Regions from separate parts of the Martelella mangrovi genome, predicted to be linked through region 3. Evidence: predicted binding sites of a transcription regulator. Region 3 holds the regulator's gene; each other region holds the start of a gene.
What was found. Region 3 encodes LexA, which represses DNA repair genes until DNA is damaged. Its sites were predicted from a motif close to TGTTCNNNNTGTGTTCNG; they were not measured.

Region 1: ABID12_RS05455 (DNA recombination protein RmuC) is a predicted target of LexA. The motif match lies at 1,722-1,739, and genes of this name have one in related genera.
Region 2: ABID12_RS12110 (energy-coupling factor ABC transporter ATP-binding protein) is a predicted target of LexA. The motif match lies at 3,856-3,873, and genes of this name have one in related genera.

The regions. Positions count from the first base shown of each region.
Region 1 covers NZ_JBEPLY010000003.1:171,149-176,403, reverse strand. Annotated here, with positions in the region: gene truA (tRNA pseudouridine(38-40) synthase TruA) at 1-91, opposite strand, end outside; gene fmt (methionyl-tRNA formyltransferase) at 91-1,029, opposite strand; gene def (peptide deformylase) at 1,083-1,631, opposite strand; gene ABID12_RS05455 (DNA recombination protein RmuC) at 1,790-2,989, shown strand; gene ABID12_RS05450 (ribokinase) at 3,087-3,986, shown strand; gene ABID12_RS05445 (nucleoside hydrolase) at 4,005-4,949, opposite strand; gene ABID12_RS05440 (Hsp20 family protein) at 5,078-5,255, shown strand, end outside.
Region 2 covers NZ_JBEPLY010000007.1:158,455-163,709, forward strand. Annotated here, with positions in the region: gene ABID12_RS12085 (pirin family protein) at 1-918, opposite strand, end outside; gene ABID12_RS12090 (exodeoxyribonuclease VII small subunit) at 960-1,214, opposite strand; gene ABID12_RS12095 (acyl-CoA thioesterase) at 1,516-1,914, shown strand; gene ABID12_RS12100 (biotin transporter BioY) at 1,920-2,483, opposite strand; gene ABID12_RS12105 (energy-coupling factor transporter transmembrane component T family protein) at 2,480-3,103, opposite strand; gene ABID12_RS12110 (energy-coupling factor ABC transporter ATP-binding protein) at 3,103-3,780, opposite strand; gene ABID12_RS12115 (winged helix-turn-helix domain-containing protein) at 3,893-5,086, shown strand; gene aroC (chorismate synthase) at 5,122-5,255, opposite strand, start outside.
Region 3 covers NZ_JBEPLY010000005.1:114,466-119,720, forward strand. Annotated here, with positions in the region: gene ABID12_RS09470 (ComEC/Rec2 family competence protein) at 1-1,480, shown strand, start outside; gene lexA (transcriptional repressor LexA) at 1,434-2,141, opposite strand; tRNA gene ABID12_RS09480 (tRNA-Lys) at 2,322-2,397, opposite strand; gene ABID12_RS09485 (hypothetical protein) at 2,455-2,631, shown strand; gene ABID12_RS09490 (cytochrome c biogenesis CcdA family protein) at 2,646-3,380, shown strand; gene ABID12_RS09495 (AEC family transporter) at 3,407-4,357, shown strand; gene ABID12_RS09500 (UbiH/UbiF family hydroxylase) at 4,392-5,255, opposite strand, start outside.

The DNA.
Region 1 (5,255 bases), on a different contig from region 3:
GCGCACTTTGCACGGACCGCCCCGTCGCCTGCCGCTGCCAGCCGACATAGGGCGTGCCATCATATTCGACCGTGAGACGGTAGCGCGGCATCAGGACAGGACCGTGCCGGGAGCAAGCGGATTGCCGCGCAGAAAATCCTCAGCCGGAAGCACCTTGCCGCCGGCCTTTTGAAGCCGTGTCAGGCAGACGGCGCCTGTGCCGCAGGCGATGGTGAGCGGCGTTCCGTCAACAACCGTTCCCGCCGGGCCACTGCCCTCACCAATCCGGCTTTCATGGACTTTTACGCGCTCGGCGCGCCGCTCTGTCGGCATCTCGGTCCAGGCGCCGGGAAAAGGAGCAAGGCCGCGAATGTGATTGTGCACCACCTCTGCCGGCTGTGTGAAATCGATCCGGGTTTCGCCCTTGTCGATCTTCTTCGCATAGGTCACGCCATCTTGGGCCTGCGGGGTCAGCGGCAGGTCGTCGTTTTCCAGCTTTGCCATGGCTTTGGCCATCAGCTTCGCGCCCTTCAGCATCAGTTGATCATGGAGGTCTCCGGCGGTCATGTTCGCGCCGATGACGACTTTTTCGGTAAGCGCGACGGGGCCGGTATCAAGACCCTTGTCCATACGCATGACCATCATGCCGGTCTCGCTGTCACCGGCCATGATGGCGCGCTGGATCGGGGCCGCGCCGCGCCAGCGCGGCAGCAGCGAGGCATGGCCGTTATAGGCGCCGAGACGGGTTCCCGAGAGGATCGCTTCCGGCAGGATCAGACCGTAGGCGACCACCACCGCAACATCGGCATCAAGCGCGCGGAATGCCGCGCGATCTTCGTCCTGTTTGAAGTTGACGGGCGTGCGCACTTCAAGGCCAAGCAGTTCGGCGGCCTGATGAACCGGCGACTTGACCTCGGAAAGGCCGCGCCGGCCGGCAGCGCGCGGCGGCTGGGTGTAGACGCAGGCGATTTCATGTCCCGCCTCGCACAGCGCCCGCAAGGTCGGAACGGCAAAATCGGGCGTTCCCATGAAAACGATCCTGAGCGCCATTGTCCGTCCTTTCGCGATGTTCACAGTTCTGTTGGCAAGCTGCCGGCCGCAGCCTACAGCTTTTGCTGCCGCGCCGCCTTGGCAAACCGCTTGATCACCCGGTCGCGCTTCAGTTTCGAGAGATAGTCGATGAACAGGGCGCCATCCAGATGGTCGATCTCGTGTTGCAGGCAGGTCGCAAGCAGGCCATCGGCCTCGATTTCCTGCTGCTTGCCGTCCAGATCGGTATAGCCCACCCGCACGCTTGCGGGACGCTCGACCTCGGCAAAGAATTCGGGGATCGACAGGCACCCCTCCTCGTAAACCGAGCGTTCGTCGGAAGAGGAAAGAATGGTCGGATTGATCACAACAAGAGGATTTTTTTCCATCTCCTGTTCCGGGGCGTTTCCATCTTCATCTTCGCCCTTGCTGGTGACATCGACCACCAGCATGCGCCGGGGCACGCCGACCTGTATCGCGGCCAGCCCGATACCGGGCGCCTCGTACATGGTTTCCAGCATGTCGCCGGCAAGTTTCTTCAGGTCGTCGTCTACACGCTCGACCGGTTCGGAGACCTTGCGAAGCAGCGGGTCCGGCAGAATTATCAAAGGCATCGTCGTCATGCGTTTCCCTTAGCGCAAGTTTGGCAAAGAAGAAACGGTTTCGTTTCGCCCAAAGCCACCGTTCATTGCGATCCACGCCATTATCAGATACGTTCACGTTTTGATCTTTTCAAGACGTCGATTTATGCTAGTCTCCCCGGACGGAAGGAACAGCGAGGATGGAACGACTGGCACATGAAATCGCGACAGCCGGGCCCGGCATGATTGGCCTCGGTGTCGTCCTCCTGCTGGCACTCCTCGCCGCCATCGTCATTGCGGCGTTCAGGCGGGGTACGGGCCGGCGCGCGGACACACTTGAACGCGAGTTGCAGAATCTGGTCCGCGCCCAGACGGAGATGCAGGGCCGGATGGCGACCATGGCCGAGCTTTTCGGTAACCGGCAGGCGGAGCTCGATGCCTCGCTCGGCACCCGTCTCGATGGCCTGTCCCGGCGAATCGGCTCCACCCTGCATCAGCAGCACCAGACCACGCACGAAAATCTGCGCCGTCTGCAGGAGCGGCTTGCGGTGATCGATGCAGCCCAAAACAATATCCAGTCGCTCGCCAGGGACGTCGTCGGCCTGCAAGCGATCCTGTCGAACAAGCAGACCCGCGGCGCTTTCGGACAGGGACGCATGGAGACAATCATCGCCGATGCCCTGCCGGCAGGCACATTCCGGTTTCAGGCCACGCTTTCAAACGGAACACGGCCGGATTGCGTGGTCGACATGCCCAATGGCGCGCCGCCGCTGGTGATCGACGCCAAGTTTCCGCTGGAGGCCTGGAACGCGTTGCGCGATGCGCAGGACGATGACGCGAAACGCGCCGCCAGCCAGCGCTTCCGCCGCGACCTCGACACCCATATTCGCGATATTTCCGGCAAATACCTGCTGCCCGGCGAGACACAGGATACCGCCTTCCTGTTCGTGCCGTCGGAATCGATCTTCGCCGATATCCACGAACACTTCGAGGCAAGCGTTCAGCGCGCCCATGCAGCCCGCGTGGTGATCGTTTCGCCGACACTGCTGCTATTGTCCATCCAGGTGGTGCAGGCGGTCATGAAGGACCAGCGCATGCGCGAACAGGCCCATCTGATTCAGGGCGAGGTCGCCCATCTGATCGGCGATCTCGGCCGGCTGAACGAGCGCGTGGAAAAGCTCAACAGCCATTTCTCGCAGGCCCGGCAGGATGTCGAACAGATCCGGGTCTCGACCGGAAAAATTGCCCGGCGCGGCGAACGGATCGGTGCGCTTGAATTCGAAACCCGGGCAGACCCGGCAGCAGATAGGAATGACAATCCGTCTACCCCCGACGAGGCAGATGATCCGGCCACGTCCGGCGTCGGGCGCATGAAACTGCGCGTCGTCGACGAGGACTGATTGTCATTGCCGCAACTTGGCAATAAAACCGCAGAAAACGGCGTTTGGCGAAGGGATTGCTTTCGCCACTATCAACACGATGCGAGGAGACATTGCCATGATCACGGTTTTCGGGTCCATCAACATGGATCTCATCAGCACCACCGAGCGCCTGCCGGAACCGGGGGAAACCGTGGCCGGGCTTTCGTTTTCCACCGCTCCCGGCGGCAAGGGCGCAAACCAGACGCTGGCCGCCCGCCGCGCCGGCTCGCATGTGGCGATGGTGGGCGCGGTCGGCAGCGATGAATTCGCCACACCGGCAACCGCACTTCTGGCCGATGCCGGCGTCGACCTGTCGGCGCTCAAGATCTCCGACGGAGCAACCGGCACGGCGACGATCCTTGTCGGGGGCGACGGCGAGAACGTCATCGTGCTCAATGCCGCGGCCAACTTCACGCTGAACGAAGATGACGCCCGGGCGGCCGTGGATCGCATGTCGGCGGACGATATTCTGATGCTGCAGCTTGAAATTCCGGCGCCGGCCATCCGCGCTGCACTGGAAGCCGCCCGCAAGAAGGGCGTGACGTCCGTTCTCAACACCGCGCCGCTGACACCGCAGGCCGCCGAACTTGCCGCGCTGGCGGATATCGTCATTGCCAATGAAACCGAGTTCGAGCGCCTCGTCGGTGCGGAAGAGCTCGGCAGCGAAGGCCGGATCGCGATGCTGAAGACCCATCACGACCGCACGGGCCAGACCATGGTGATCACCCTTGGCGGCGACGGCGTCATCGCCATGCATGAAGGCGCTTTCTTCAAGATCGATGCGCTGAAAATCGACCCCGTCGACACAGTCGGCGCGGGCGATACGTTTTGCGGCTATCTTGCCAGCGGCCTGGAACAGGGGCTTTCGTTCGAGGCTGCGGCCCACCGCGCTTCGGTCGCCGGCGCCCTGGCCTGCCTCAAACCCGGTGCCCAGCCCTCGATCCCGACCGCTGACGAAGTCGCCAAACGGCTGTAACAGCGGGCACCCGCCAGATCAGAGACGGGCCAGCCGCTCCGTCAGCAACGCGAAAAACCCGGTCGCATCGGCCTTGCCAATCACCAGCGCATTCGGCTTGCGATCGGTTACATGCCACCAGTCGACGACGGTTTCGCCGAGCGTGAGCTCCGAAACCGTCTCGATCTCGACATTGCAGTGACGCCCGGAAAACAGCTCCGGTTTCAGCAGATAGGCCGTTACCGACGGGTCATGCAGCGGCCCGCCGTCCGAGCCGTATTTTTCCAGGTCGAAGCGCTCGTAAAAGCGCAGCATTGCGGCCATGGCCTGCGCCGCCGGCCGGCCGATCGCATCGATCTTGTCGACACGTTCCTTCAGGCAGAGCAATTGATGGGTCACATCAAGCGGCATCATCACGATCGGAATACCGGAGGCGAATACGGCTTTGGCGGCCTCCGGATCGACATAGATGTTGAACTCGGCCGACGGCGAAATATTGCCGCCCTCGAAATAACCACCGCCCATCATCACGATTTCCTGCACCCGGCCGATGATTTCCGGCGCCTTTTCGAAGGCCGTCGCAATATTGGTCAGCGGACCGAGCGTGCAAAGCGTGACGGTATTTTCCGGCTCGCTCTTCAGGGTTTCGATGATGAAATCAACGGCGTGCATCGCCTGCAGCGGCATTGTCGGCTCGTCGAGCTCCGGACCGTCAAGACCGGTCTTGCCATGCACATGCTCGGCGGTGACCAGCGGTCGGCGCAGCGGGCGGTCGCAGCCGGCAAAAACCTTCATATCCGGCCGCCCTGACAATTCGCACACGATGCGGGCATTGCGCTCGGTCAGCGCCAGCGGCACATTGCCGGCAACAGCCGTGATACCGAGGACATTGAGCTCCTCTGGACTGGCCAGCGCCAGCATGATCGCCGCAGCGTCGTCCTGCCCGGGATCGGTGTCGATGATGATTTTTCGTGCGCTCATGATGTCCGTCTCTGCCCTGGTGAAATACCAATTGGTGAATGGCGACTGGTCCTGCACTTGTCAAGCCGATGCGGTCTTGCGACGCTTGTGCCGATGCCCCATATCGCAAGAACAAGGACCGGAGCAGCCCAATGCCGAGAATCGACCTGCGTATCAATCCGACAATGCTGGAAAACCGTGCGCAGGACGCTGCACTCAAGGGCGCATCCGGCTACCCGCCGTTTGATGTCGAATGGTTTCCGAATGAACCGGCCGGCATTTTCCTGAGGATCACGCTCGCCGTTGCCGGTTTCGATGAAAGCGAACTCG
Region 2 (5,255 bases), on a different contig from region 3:
CAAAGGAACAAATTCGGTTTCGTCGCCGGGCACCAGGCCGAAACGGCCCTGCCGCCAGTCTTCTTTCGCCTGTTCGATCCGTTCCTTCGAGGACGAAACGAAATTCCACCAGATATGTCGCGGTTTTTCGAGCGCCGCTCCACCAAAAAGCATGAGACGGCATCCGTGTTCCCCCGCGCCCGAAATTGTGATCGTGTCGTGCGGGGCAAGAACCAGCAATTGCTCGGCCTTGAAGGCATCCCCGGCAATTTCGATTTCGCCTTCGAGCACGTAGATCGCGCGTTCTTCATGTTCGGCGGGAAAGGAAAACCGGGCGCCGGGCCTCAAGGCGAGATCGACGAACAGCGTATCGGTAAATGTATGCACATCGGCCTTCAGGCCCGAAAAATTGCCAAGTACAACGCGGCCGCTGAGGCCGTTTTCCGAAATGGTGGGCAGGGCGTTCTTTTCGGTGTGGCCGAAGGTCGGGTCGATCTCCTCGTCGTTTTCGGGCAGGGCAAGCCAGGTCTGGACGCCTGAAAGGGCGTGCGGGCGCAGCCTCAGGTCTTCCGGCGTGCGCTCCGAATGGACAATGCCGCGCCCGGCGGTCATCAGGTTGACATCGCCGGGGCGGATGACGGTGTGGTTGCCGAGCGTGTCGCGATGACCGATCTCGCCGGAGGTCAGGTAGGTGACGGTCGACAGCCCGATATGCGGATGCGGCTTGACGTCGAGCGCCTCGCCATTGCCGCCGAAACGGGCAGGCCCCATGCGATCGAAGAAGATAAACGGCCCCACGAGCCGCCGCTTGATGGTCGGCAGTGCGCGACGGACTTCGAACCCGCCAATGTCGCTGGTGCGCGGAAGAATGAGCTGCGAAACGGCCTTGCAGGATTGCGCATCACCGAATTCAGGATCAGGTCCCGGAAAGAACGACATTGCTGCACACCCCCTGCGCTTTCCGCGCTGTCATGAGTTCGTCAGGCCTGATCGAGCGGTTCTGTCGTCGCGGGCTGGCCATCCCGGTCGAGACGGATCTTTTCAACACGCGCCTCGGCGGCATTCAGCAGCTTTTCGCAGTGTTTTTTCAATTCTTCGCCGCGGGCGTAAATGGCAATCGATTCATCGAGCGCCACATCGCCGCGCTCGAGGCGCGCAACGATCCGCTCGAGTTCTTCCACGGCCCGTTCGAACGTCAGCTCGGAGACGGCGGTGGGCTTTGCTGGATCGGTCATAGTCTTGCCTCTTGAAATTTCGATTGTCGCCCGCACTTATCGTGGCGATGCCGTTCAGGCAAGGTAATGCAAGGCGTGGCGAATGCAAGGCGCTGTCGTGTCGACAATCGGGCGGCCGGCAGGCAAGGCGGCCATTGCCCCAAGCTTTCAAACAGCCCGTCATGGCATTTGATGTGGAAAGGTTCTATAGAACGCAGACGTAGACCGCATTGCCGCAGATGTGCGCAATGCCGGTTTGCCGGGTTTTGCGTAAAGGGTTGCGTGACCGCAAGCGGTGAGCGTGGCCGGGAAGGTGTGGCCGATGGATGACAGGCATCCGGAGCGAATTGAACTGCGTGTTCCCTACCGGGATATCGATATGCATGGGCGCATGCACACCGCCGCCTATATCGAGCATGCGGAAGAGGCGCTGGCGCGTTTCTGGCGCTATCGCCCGGCGGTGGACGGCGAGCCGGCCTATGTCGTGCGCAAGGTCGGCTGCACCTATTACCGTGGCCTGAGAAACGGCGAACTGGCGCAGTTGACGGTGCGCGCGGCAAAGATCGGCGGCAAGTCGATCGGGTTCAACGTCGCCGTACAGGCGGGAAACGAGATTGCCGCAGAGGTCGAGCTTTTGTGGACTGCCGTGCATCAGGAAAGCGGCGAGCCCGCGCCCCTGCCGGAGGCGACGCGGGACTGGCTTTATTCGTTTCTGGACTGAGGCGTTTAAAGCGACCTTTTCGGCAGCAATGGATATCCCAGCATCACCGCCCGGCCGGCAAGGGCTGCAAGCCCGGCCTTGATCAGATCGCCGGGCACAAAAGCCAGCGTTCCGGCCACCGCTTTCGAGACGCCGGTGCCAGCGCCGTAGGCCAGCCAGGCAATCCCGAGGAAATAGACCACCACAATGCCGCCCATGGTAGCCGCGATGAAGAAGCCGAAGGTCTGTTTCAGCGGGCTTTGCGTATCGGCGTAGATTTCGGCTAGCGCACCTGCGATATAGGCGCCCGGCAGCCAGCCGACCAGGAAGCCGGCCGTGGGGCCGACAAACACACCAAGGCCGCCGCGTCCGCCGGAAAGCACCGGCAGGCCGATGACGATCAGCACGAATAGCAGCAACACCGCCGCCGCGCCGCGTTTGCGGCCGAGGATGATGCCGGCCAGCATCACACCGAGTGTCTGTGCCGTGACCGGTACGGGAATGAAGGCGATCGGGATCGGCGGGAGAATGCCGAGCGCCGCGATGATGGCCGCAAAGAGCGATACCAGAACCAGGTCGCGTGAGGTCATTTCGTCTTCCTTTTCTGTGGCTGTCCGCGAATGCCGCGGGCGTCGATTGCATCGGCGATACTGTCCGCATCCCGCAGGGTCAAGATGATCAGCGGCACGATTGCGCCGGTTGGCCTGAAGGCAATGCCGCGCGCCCGGTGCGCATCGCGAATGGCGCTGTAGCGCGAAAGGATATCCGGAACGAAGCGGATCACAAGTCCGATTGCAAGGCCGATGTCTGCAGCTCTGATGAGCCCGGCGCGTTCAAGCGGCATGGCCCAGCGCGTGATGGTATCGATGAAGGCGGGAACCGGCGTTGCCGCCGTGATGGCTGCAGCCAGAAACATCAGTGCCGAAAGCCTGAGAACGGAGGTGGCGGCGACCTGCCAGGGATTGAAGATCAGATTGAATCCGCCAACCAAAAGAATTGCCGCGCCGATCGGCACAAGACGCGCCAGCGCCTGACGCGGCCGCATCGGCAATGTGAAATAAAGGCCTGCGGCAACGGCCATCATGAGGGCAAGCACAGTCAGACTGCCGATCAGGAAGATGGCGATACTGAATGCGATCAGGCCGGCGAGCTTTATCCCCGGCGCCATGCGGTGCAGGAATGAGTTGCCTTCGACGTAAAGCGACTGCATCAGCGGTTCATCGCCTCGTATTGCTCGATAACGGTTCCGGCGGGGCCGTCACCGATGAGACGGCCTTCGTGAAACAGCAATACGCGCTCAAATGAAGCGAGTGTCGCCAGATCGTGCGAGATCGCGATGACGTCCTCTTGCAATGCGTCGATGGTTTCGGCAACGCGGCGGCGGTTTCTGAGATCGAGCTGGTTGGTCGGCTCATCGAGAATGACCAGCGAGGGGCGGGGGGCGAGCACGGCGGCAAGGGCGGCGAGTTGCAGCTCGCCACCCGAAAGCTCATGGGCGCGCCGCCTGGCGAGATGGGTGATGCCGAGCCGCGCAAGGGTGCTTTCGGCACGTGCGGCAATGTCTGCCTTTGCCACGCCGCGCGCCTTCAGTCCCAGTTCGATATCATCCTGCAGGATCGGCAGAATGATCTGGTTTTGCGGTGACTGGAACACATAGCCGGCATCGGCATTGACGGCAGCCAGCTCTTTCACCGTGTCGCGACCGTTGACGATGACGGTTCCGGTGCCTGGTTTCGTCAGCCCGTTGATCAGCCGCGCAAAGGTGGTCTTGCCGGAACCGTTCAGCCCGATAATGCCGACCCGGTGTCCGGTCAGTGTCAATGTCAGCGGATGAAGCGCCGTACGGCCCTCAAAGGTCACACCGGCTTCACGGAATTCGATCTTCACATTCGTCCCCGGTTTTTGTGCAAACTCTCCGGCGCTTCCTTATAGGCATCAATCTACGGTTCCGAAAGGCTTGGATGTTCTTATTTTGTCCGAATCGCTCTACGGTCGCTGTATGGCTAAATTGATTTCGAACATGGATGCACGCCGCATCTTTCTTGCCCGGCAGGGGCTTGCGGGCTCACCGGCGCAGGCGATGGACAAGGCTGGCCTTCTGGCACTGATCGAGAAGATCGGTTTTGTTCAGGTCGATTCGATCCGCACCGTCGAGCGCGCGCATGATCTCATTCTGTTTTCCCGCAACCAGACCTTTCGTCGCCATCACCTGACGGCGCTTCTGGAAAAGGACCGCGGTCTGTTCGAGCATTGGACCCATGACGCCTCGCTCATTCCCACGCGCTTTTATCCCTACTGGAAGCACCGTTTTGCCCGCGAGCGGGAACGCCTCGTCGAACGCTGGCGCAAATGGCAGGGGGAGGGCTTCGAAGCGGTTTTCGAACAGACCTATGCCGCAGTCAGGGACAATGGCCCGCTTTTCTCCCGTGATCTCAAGGACGATGATCACGTCTCCGGTGGCTGGTGGAACTGGCATCCGGCCAAGACTGCGCTTGAATATCACTGGCGCACCGGTCGCATCGCCATCTGCCACCGGGTCAATTTCCAGAAGGCCTATGACCTCTCCGAGCGGGTGATCCCGGACGAACACCGCCTTGGCGAAGTCGATCATGACGCTTTCGTCGATTGGGCCTGCCGGGCCGCCCTCAAGCGGCTGGGCTTTGCGACCTCGGGCGAGATTGCCGCCTTCTTCGATATCGTCACGCCGCAGGAGGCGAGGATCTGGGTGGAGAACAACCGTGACCAGTTGGCGGAGGTTGCCCTTGAAACCGTGGATGCGGGAAAGCCGCGCCAGGCCTTCGCTCTTGCCGAAGAGGTCGATACGCTCGCCGAGGTGCCGGAGCCGCCGTCACGCCTGCGGGTGTTGAGCCCGTTCGACCCGCTGTTGCGCGACCGGGCGCGGGCCGAACGCCTGTTCGGCTTTTCCTACCGGATCGAGGTGTTCGTGCCTGAGCCGAAACGGCAATATGGCTATTATGTCTTCCCGCTTCTGGAGGGCGCACGGCTGATCGGCCGCATCGATATGAAGGCGGATCGCAAGCGTGGCGCGCTTGATGTGCGCAAACTATGGCTTGAGCCCGGCGTGCGTCCGTCGAACGGACGGCTGGAAAAGCTCGATGCCGAGTTGTCGCGGCTTGCCCGCTTCACCGGCGTGGAGCGGGTTGAATACCTGCTAGGGTGGCGCGACGTCTGACGCTTTGCGGTGTTGCCGGACGCTCCGGCAAAAGCTCAGTCCAGTCGGCCTGTCTGTCCGCGGTCGCGCAGATAATGGTCGGCAATCGTGCAGGCCATCATGGCTTCGCCGATCGGCACGGCGCGGATACCGACGCAGGGGTCGTGGCGACCCTTGGTTCTCAATTCCA
Region 3 (5,255 bases):
TGCCGCTATGGCCGCGATCGGGGCTGCCGGGTTCTATCTTGCGATTTCGGGCATGCAGGTCTCGGCGCAGCGCGCTTTCATCATGTTGGCGATCATGCTGCTTGCCGCCGTTGCCGACCGTCCGGCCATCAGTATGCGCAATGTCGCTCTTGCGGGGTTTGTCATCCTCGCGGTTTCGCCGTCGGAAGCTGTCGGCCCCGGCATGCAGATGTCGTTTGCCGCAACACTGGCGCTGATTGCGGGCTACAGCTTCTGGCAGCGTCGCGAATATGCTCGCCCGGCGTCGATGCCGGCCGGCACAGTGATCCGCATCGTCATGCTGGGTGCTTTCGGTATTGTGTTGACCGCACTGATCGGTGGGCTTTCGACAGCGCCGATTGCCATGGCGCATTTTCAGCGGATTGCCGGCTACGGTCTGCTCGGCAATCTGCTCGCCATGCCGATTGTCACCTTTCTGGTCATGCCCTCCGGCCTGCTGGCCATGCTGGCAATGCCGCTTAACCTGCACGGCCCCTTTCTTCTGGCCATGGGCTGGGGGCTCGACCGGGTGATTGCCATTGCGGAATGGGTCGATGGTCTTGGTGGCGCGCTCGATACCAGTGCGATGCCCCGCGGATTTCTGCTGCTTTTCCTTGTCGGGTTCATGCTGCTGGTTCTGCTGCGCACCCGTCTCAGGCTTGTCGGACTGGTGCCGATGGCAATTGCCTTTGCCTTGCCCGCCTTTTCTCAAGGCGACCGGTCGCCGCTTCTGCTTGTCTCCGAAGACGGTGCATTGGTTGCGATCGTCACCGGTGATACAGCCGCGCTCAGCAAGCGCCGTCCGCCTTCCTTCATCTTCGATCAGTGGCAGAGCGCACTTGCCATCAGCGCCACACGGCCGCCGAGCGAAACCGAAAGCAACGCTGCGATACTGAAAGACGCGGACCGGTTCGACCGCCTGGATGCTGGACAAATCACCAATGCAAGCACCGCCCTTGCCGAGGATATAAAGGCCGCGCGGACGCAATCCGGTATGTTCATCTGTGAAAAGAGCGAATGGTGTGTGGCATCGCTTCCCGGCAGCGGCCTGACCGTCGCACAAATATTCCGGCCCGCGCTCGTAGGCCCTGCCTGCGATCACGCAGACATCATTGTCAGCGTTTACCGGCCCGGTTTTCAGGCGTGCCGTTCGCCTGGTTTTCTCATCACACCAGCACTGCGCCGCCAAACCGGCACCTTGCAGTTTACTGTCCAAGATACCGATGGTTCAAAATCAAGAAATGGTAACACCACGTCCTCAGAGCCTAACCCGACCGGCTCCTGTGTGAGAACCCACGTTTCCGTCACGCCCGCCATTACGGCAGTAAAACGTCAATGGAACCAACACCGCCTCTATAACTGGCGTTCCGATTCGTATGCCGATCCTGTCAGCCTGCCGAAAACCCTCGATTTCTTCAGTGGTAGCGGCGGATCAGGCCGACAAGCTTGCCCTGAACCTTGACCTGATCGGCAGCAAATATCCGGGTTTCATAGGCCGGATTGGCGGCTTCCAGCGCAATCGACGCGCCCTTGCGGCGGAAGCGCTTCAGTGTCGCTTCCTCGTCATTCACCAGCGCCACGACAATATCGCCCGGGGCGGCCGTGTTGATATTGCGGATGACCACCGTGTCACCGTCGAATATCCCGGCTTCGATCATCGAATCGCCCTTAACTTCCAGCGCATAATGTTCGCCGGTTCCCAGCATCTCGGCCGGAACCGCAATTGCGTGGGTGTTTTCCTGTATGGCCGAGATCGGAACACCGGCTGCAATCCGCCCCATGACGGGGATATCGGTCGAGCCGCTGTCATTTCCGGCAGCCGGTGTTTTGCTTTCGGCAGGCGTCTTGCCGAGGCTGCCTTCAATCACGCTCGGTGAGAAACCGCGGCGCGGCGGCTGAGAGCCAAGGCTTTCCGGCATGCGCAGAATTTCAAGCGCGCGCGCCCTGTTGGGAAGCCGGCGAATGAAGCCGCGTTCCTCCAGCGCCGTGATCAATCGGTGAATGCCCGATTTGGACGCCAGATCCAGGGCTTCCTTCATTTCATCGAAAGACGGGGGAATGCCTGTCTCCTTCATCCGTTCATGGATGAAATACAGCAGTTCCTGTTGTTTACGAGTCAGCATTTGCAGCCCCTTGCCTTCGAAACAAATACAGAACGTTTATATCTGTTCTATCTGTGTTCCGCAAGCTGGAAATAGCAGAGCGGCCTCGATTGCGGTCAATGGAGGCATGAAGGCGGGCGGAAAGGGGTGAGTTAGAAAGTGTTGTTTCAATTTCGAAAGGAGAAAATTCTCGGCAAACAATGGTGAGCGCGCAGGGGTTCGAACCCTGGACCTACTGATTAAAAGTCAGTTGCTCTACCAGCTGAGCTACGCGCTCCCGAGCCCGGCGCCTGTTGAAGGGCCAGCGGAAAGTGGGCGGAACATAGAAAGGGTCTTGCAGAAGGTCAACCCGGAAATTCGGCTCCAAGGCGACAATTTGATGTCGGGGGCGATGCGCGGAAAGGTGATTGGAATTCAACGCCGCTGTGGTTTAAGGAACCGGCAGTTTACGGTCCGCCTTTCAGGCGGTTATCTGCTGGTGCCGGACGCGCTTTCGCCAACGGCCGAGTGACAAGAGGATTTCAGGTGTCGATCGGTGATATTTCCCTGTTGACGGCGCTTCTTGCCGGTGCGCTTTCGTTTCTCTCACCCTGCGTTTTGCCGCTGGTGCCGCCTTATCTTTGCTACATGGCGGGCATTTCGATCGATCAGTTCAGGGGAGACACCTCCGTCCGCCCGGCGCGTGTATTGTTGCCGGCGCTGTTCTTTACGCTCGGCTTTGCGACGATTTTCGTGGCGCTCGGGGCAGGGGCCTCGTCCATCGGTCAGTTGTTGCGTCAATATATCGATATTCTGGCCAAGGTCGGCGGTGTGATCATCATCATCATGGGGCTGAACTTCCTTGGTGTGCTGAAAATCCCCTTCCTGTCGCGTGAGGCGCGGTTTCATGGCGGCGGCAAGCCGGCGAGCATGTCCGGCGCCTATGTCATGGGGCTGGCCTTTGCTTTCGGCTGGACGCCCTGCATCGGACCGGTTCTGGGGGCCATTCTCGCTGTCGCGGCCACGCGCGATACGGTTTCCAACGGCGCGGTGCTGCTGGCGATCTATTCGCTTGGCCTTGCCGTGCCGTTCTGGATTGCCGCGCTTTTTTCCGGCGCCTTCATGCGCTTCCTGTCGCGGTTCCGCAAACATCTGGGCACGATTGAAAAAATCATGGGCGTGCTGCTGATTCTCACCGGCCTTGCCTTTCTTTTCGGCTTTATTGCCGATATGGCGATCTGGTTCCAGCAGACCTTTCCCGTTCTATCGCAGATCGGCTAGGGCCTGCGAAGCCCGGGTTTTGCGCCATGTCAGACATTCTAGGGCTTCTCTTTCCGTTCTTCGGACTGATTGCCGCAGGCTTTATCGCCGCCAGGCTCATCCGGCAGCCGGAATCCGGTCTTGTCTGGCTCAACGTATTCATCGTCTATGCCGCATTGCCGGCCTTGTTCTTCAAGCTTGTTTCGAACACGCCTTTCGACCAACTGACCCGGCTTGATTTCATCTCCGTTGATCTGCTGGCGACCTATGCCGTGTTTTCGCTGCTGTTTGCCGCCGGCTACTTCTGGAAACGCAACGGCGTGCGCGAGAGCACGATCCAGGCCTTTGCAGGGGCTTACGGCAATATCGGCTATATGGGGCCGGGCCTTGCCATTCTGGCGCTTGGCGAAGCGGCGGCCGTTCCCGTCGCCTTGATCGTGTGCTTTGAAAATGCGCTGCATTTCATCGTCGCACCGTCGATAATGGCGGTGGCGGATGGTGGTGCGGTGCGCAAGGCATCACTTGCCCGCCAGGTGCTGACAAAGGCGCTGCTGCACCCCTTCATCATTGCAACCGCTCTGGGTTTTGCCGTTGCTGCGAGCGGGGTTCAGCCGCCCGATGCGTTCAACCGGCTGGTGGACTATCTTGCACAGGCTGCTGCCCCTTGCGCGCTTTTTGCCATGGGGGTGACGCTTGCTCTGCGCCCGGTAAAGCGCGTGCCGGTGGAAATCGGCTATATCGTTCCGGCCAAGCTTATCTTACATCCGGTGCTGGTCTATGCCTTCATGATGCTGCATGGCGGCTTCGATCCGGTGTGGGTGGAAGCCGCCGTGCTTCTTGCAGCCTTGCCGACGGCCACCAATGTCTTCGTGATCGCCCAGCAATACGGCATCTGGTACGAGCGGGCCTCCGCCACCATCCTGATCACCACAATCTGTTCGGCGGCAACGCTGGCCGGTCTTCTGCTTCTGATCGACGCCACCGCCCTGCCGTTATAGACCCTGCCGCTATAGGCAAGGGCTAAAACAGGCTTCAGCCGGCGAATAATTCCTTGATCCCCCTGAGGGGCTGAACGCCTTCGCGCATGGCAAACTGGCGCAGCGGCGGCACGGCCGACAGCATGTAGAGGCCGGCGGAACGGGCAAGCTGCGCGGGAATGAAATCGGCAAGCAGCGAGCGGTTCAGAAGGTCGACGCTGGCCGTTCTGCTCCAGACATCGGACTTGCGCAGAAAATCATAGCGCTCGCCGGTTCTGGCGGAAATTTTCGCGCCGTCGATACCGTCCAGCATGCGGGCAAGGCGCATGATGTCGCGCAACGAAAGGTTGAGCCCCTGGGCGCCAATCGGCGGAAAGGCGTGGGCCGCCTCGCCGACAAGAACCGTACGGCCCTTGCCGAAACGGTTCGCAACCATGGAGGAAAGCGGCCATTTCTGCACCGGTCCCTCAATGGTGACCGCGCCCAGAAGCGATTGCATGCGTTCCTCGATCGCCGCCGCGATTTCAGCCTCCGGCCGCGCCGCCATGTCTTCGGCAGCCGGCGTGTCCATCACCCAGACCAGGCTGGAGCGGTTCTTCGCCGGCAGCGGCACCTGCGTGAACGGACCGCCACGGGTGTGAAATTCCGTCGAGATATCGTCATGGGCAAGTGCGTGGCTGAAATTCAGCACGACAGCCGATTGCTTGTAGGACCACTGGCGCACGCCGATCCCGGCATTTTCACGCACTTTCGAACGCCGGCCGTCGGAGCCGACGATAAGTTCGGCAGAAAATGTCTCGCCACCGGCAAGCGTCACCGCAACGCCATCCTTGTCGACGGTAAAATCGTCGGCAATGGTCTCGAAACGGGTAATGTTCGGCTCACTCGCAATCGCTTCGTTCAGCTTGCCGACCAGAAC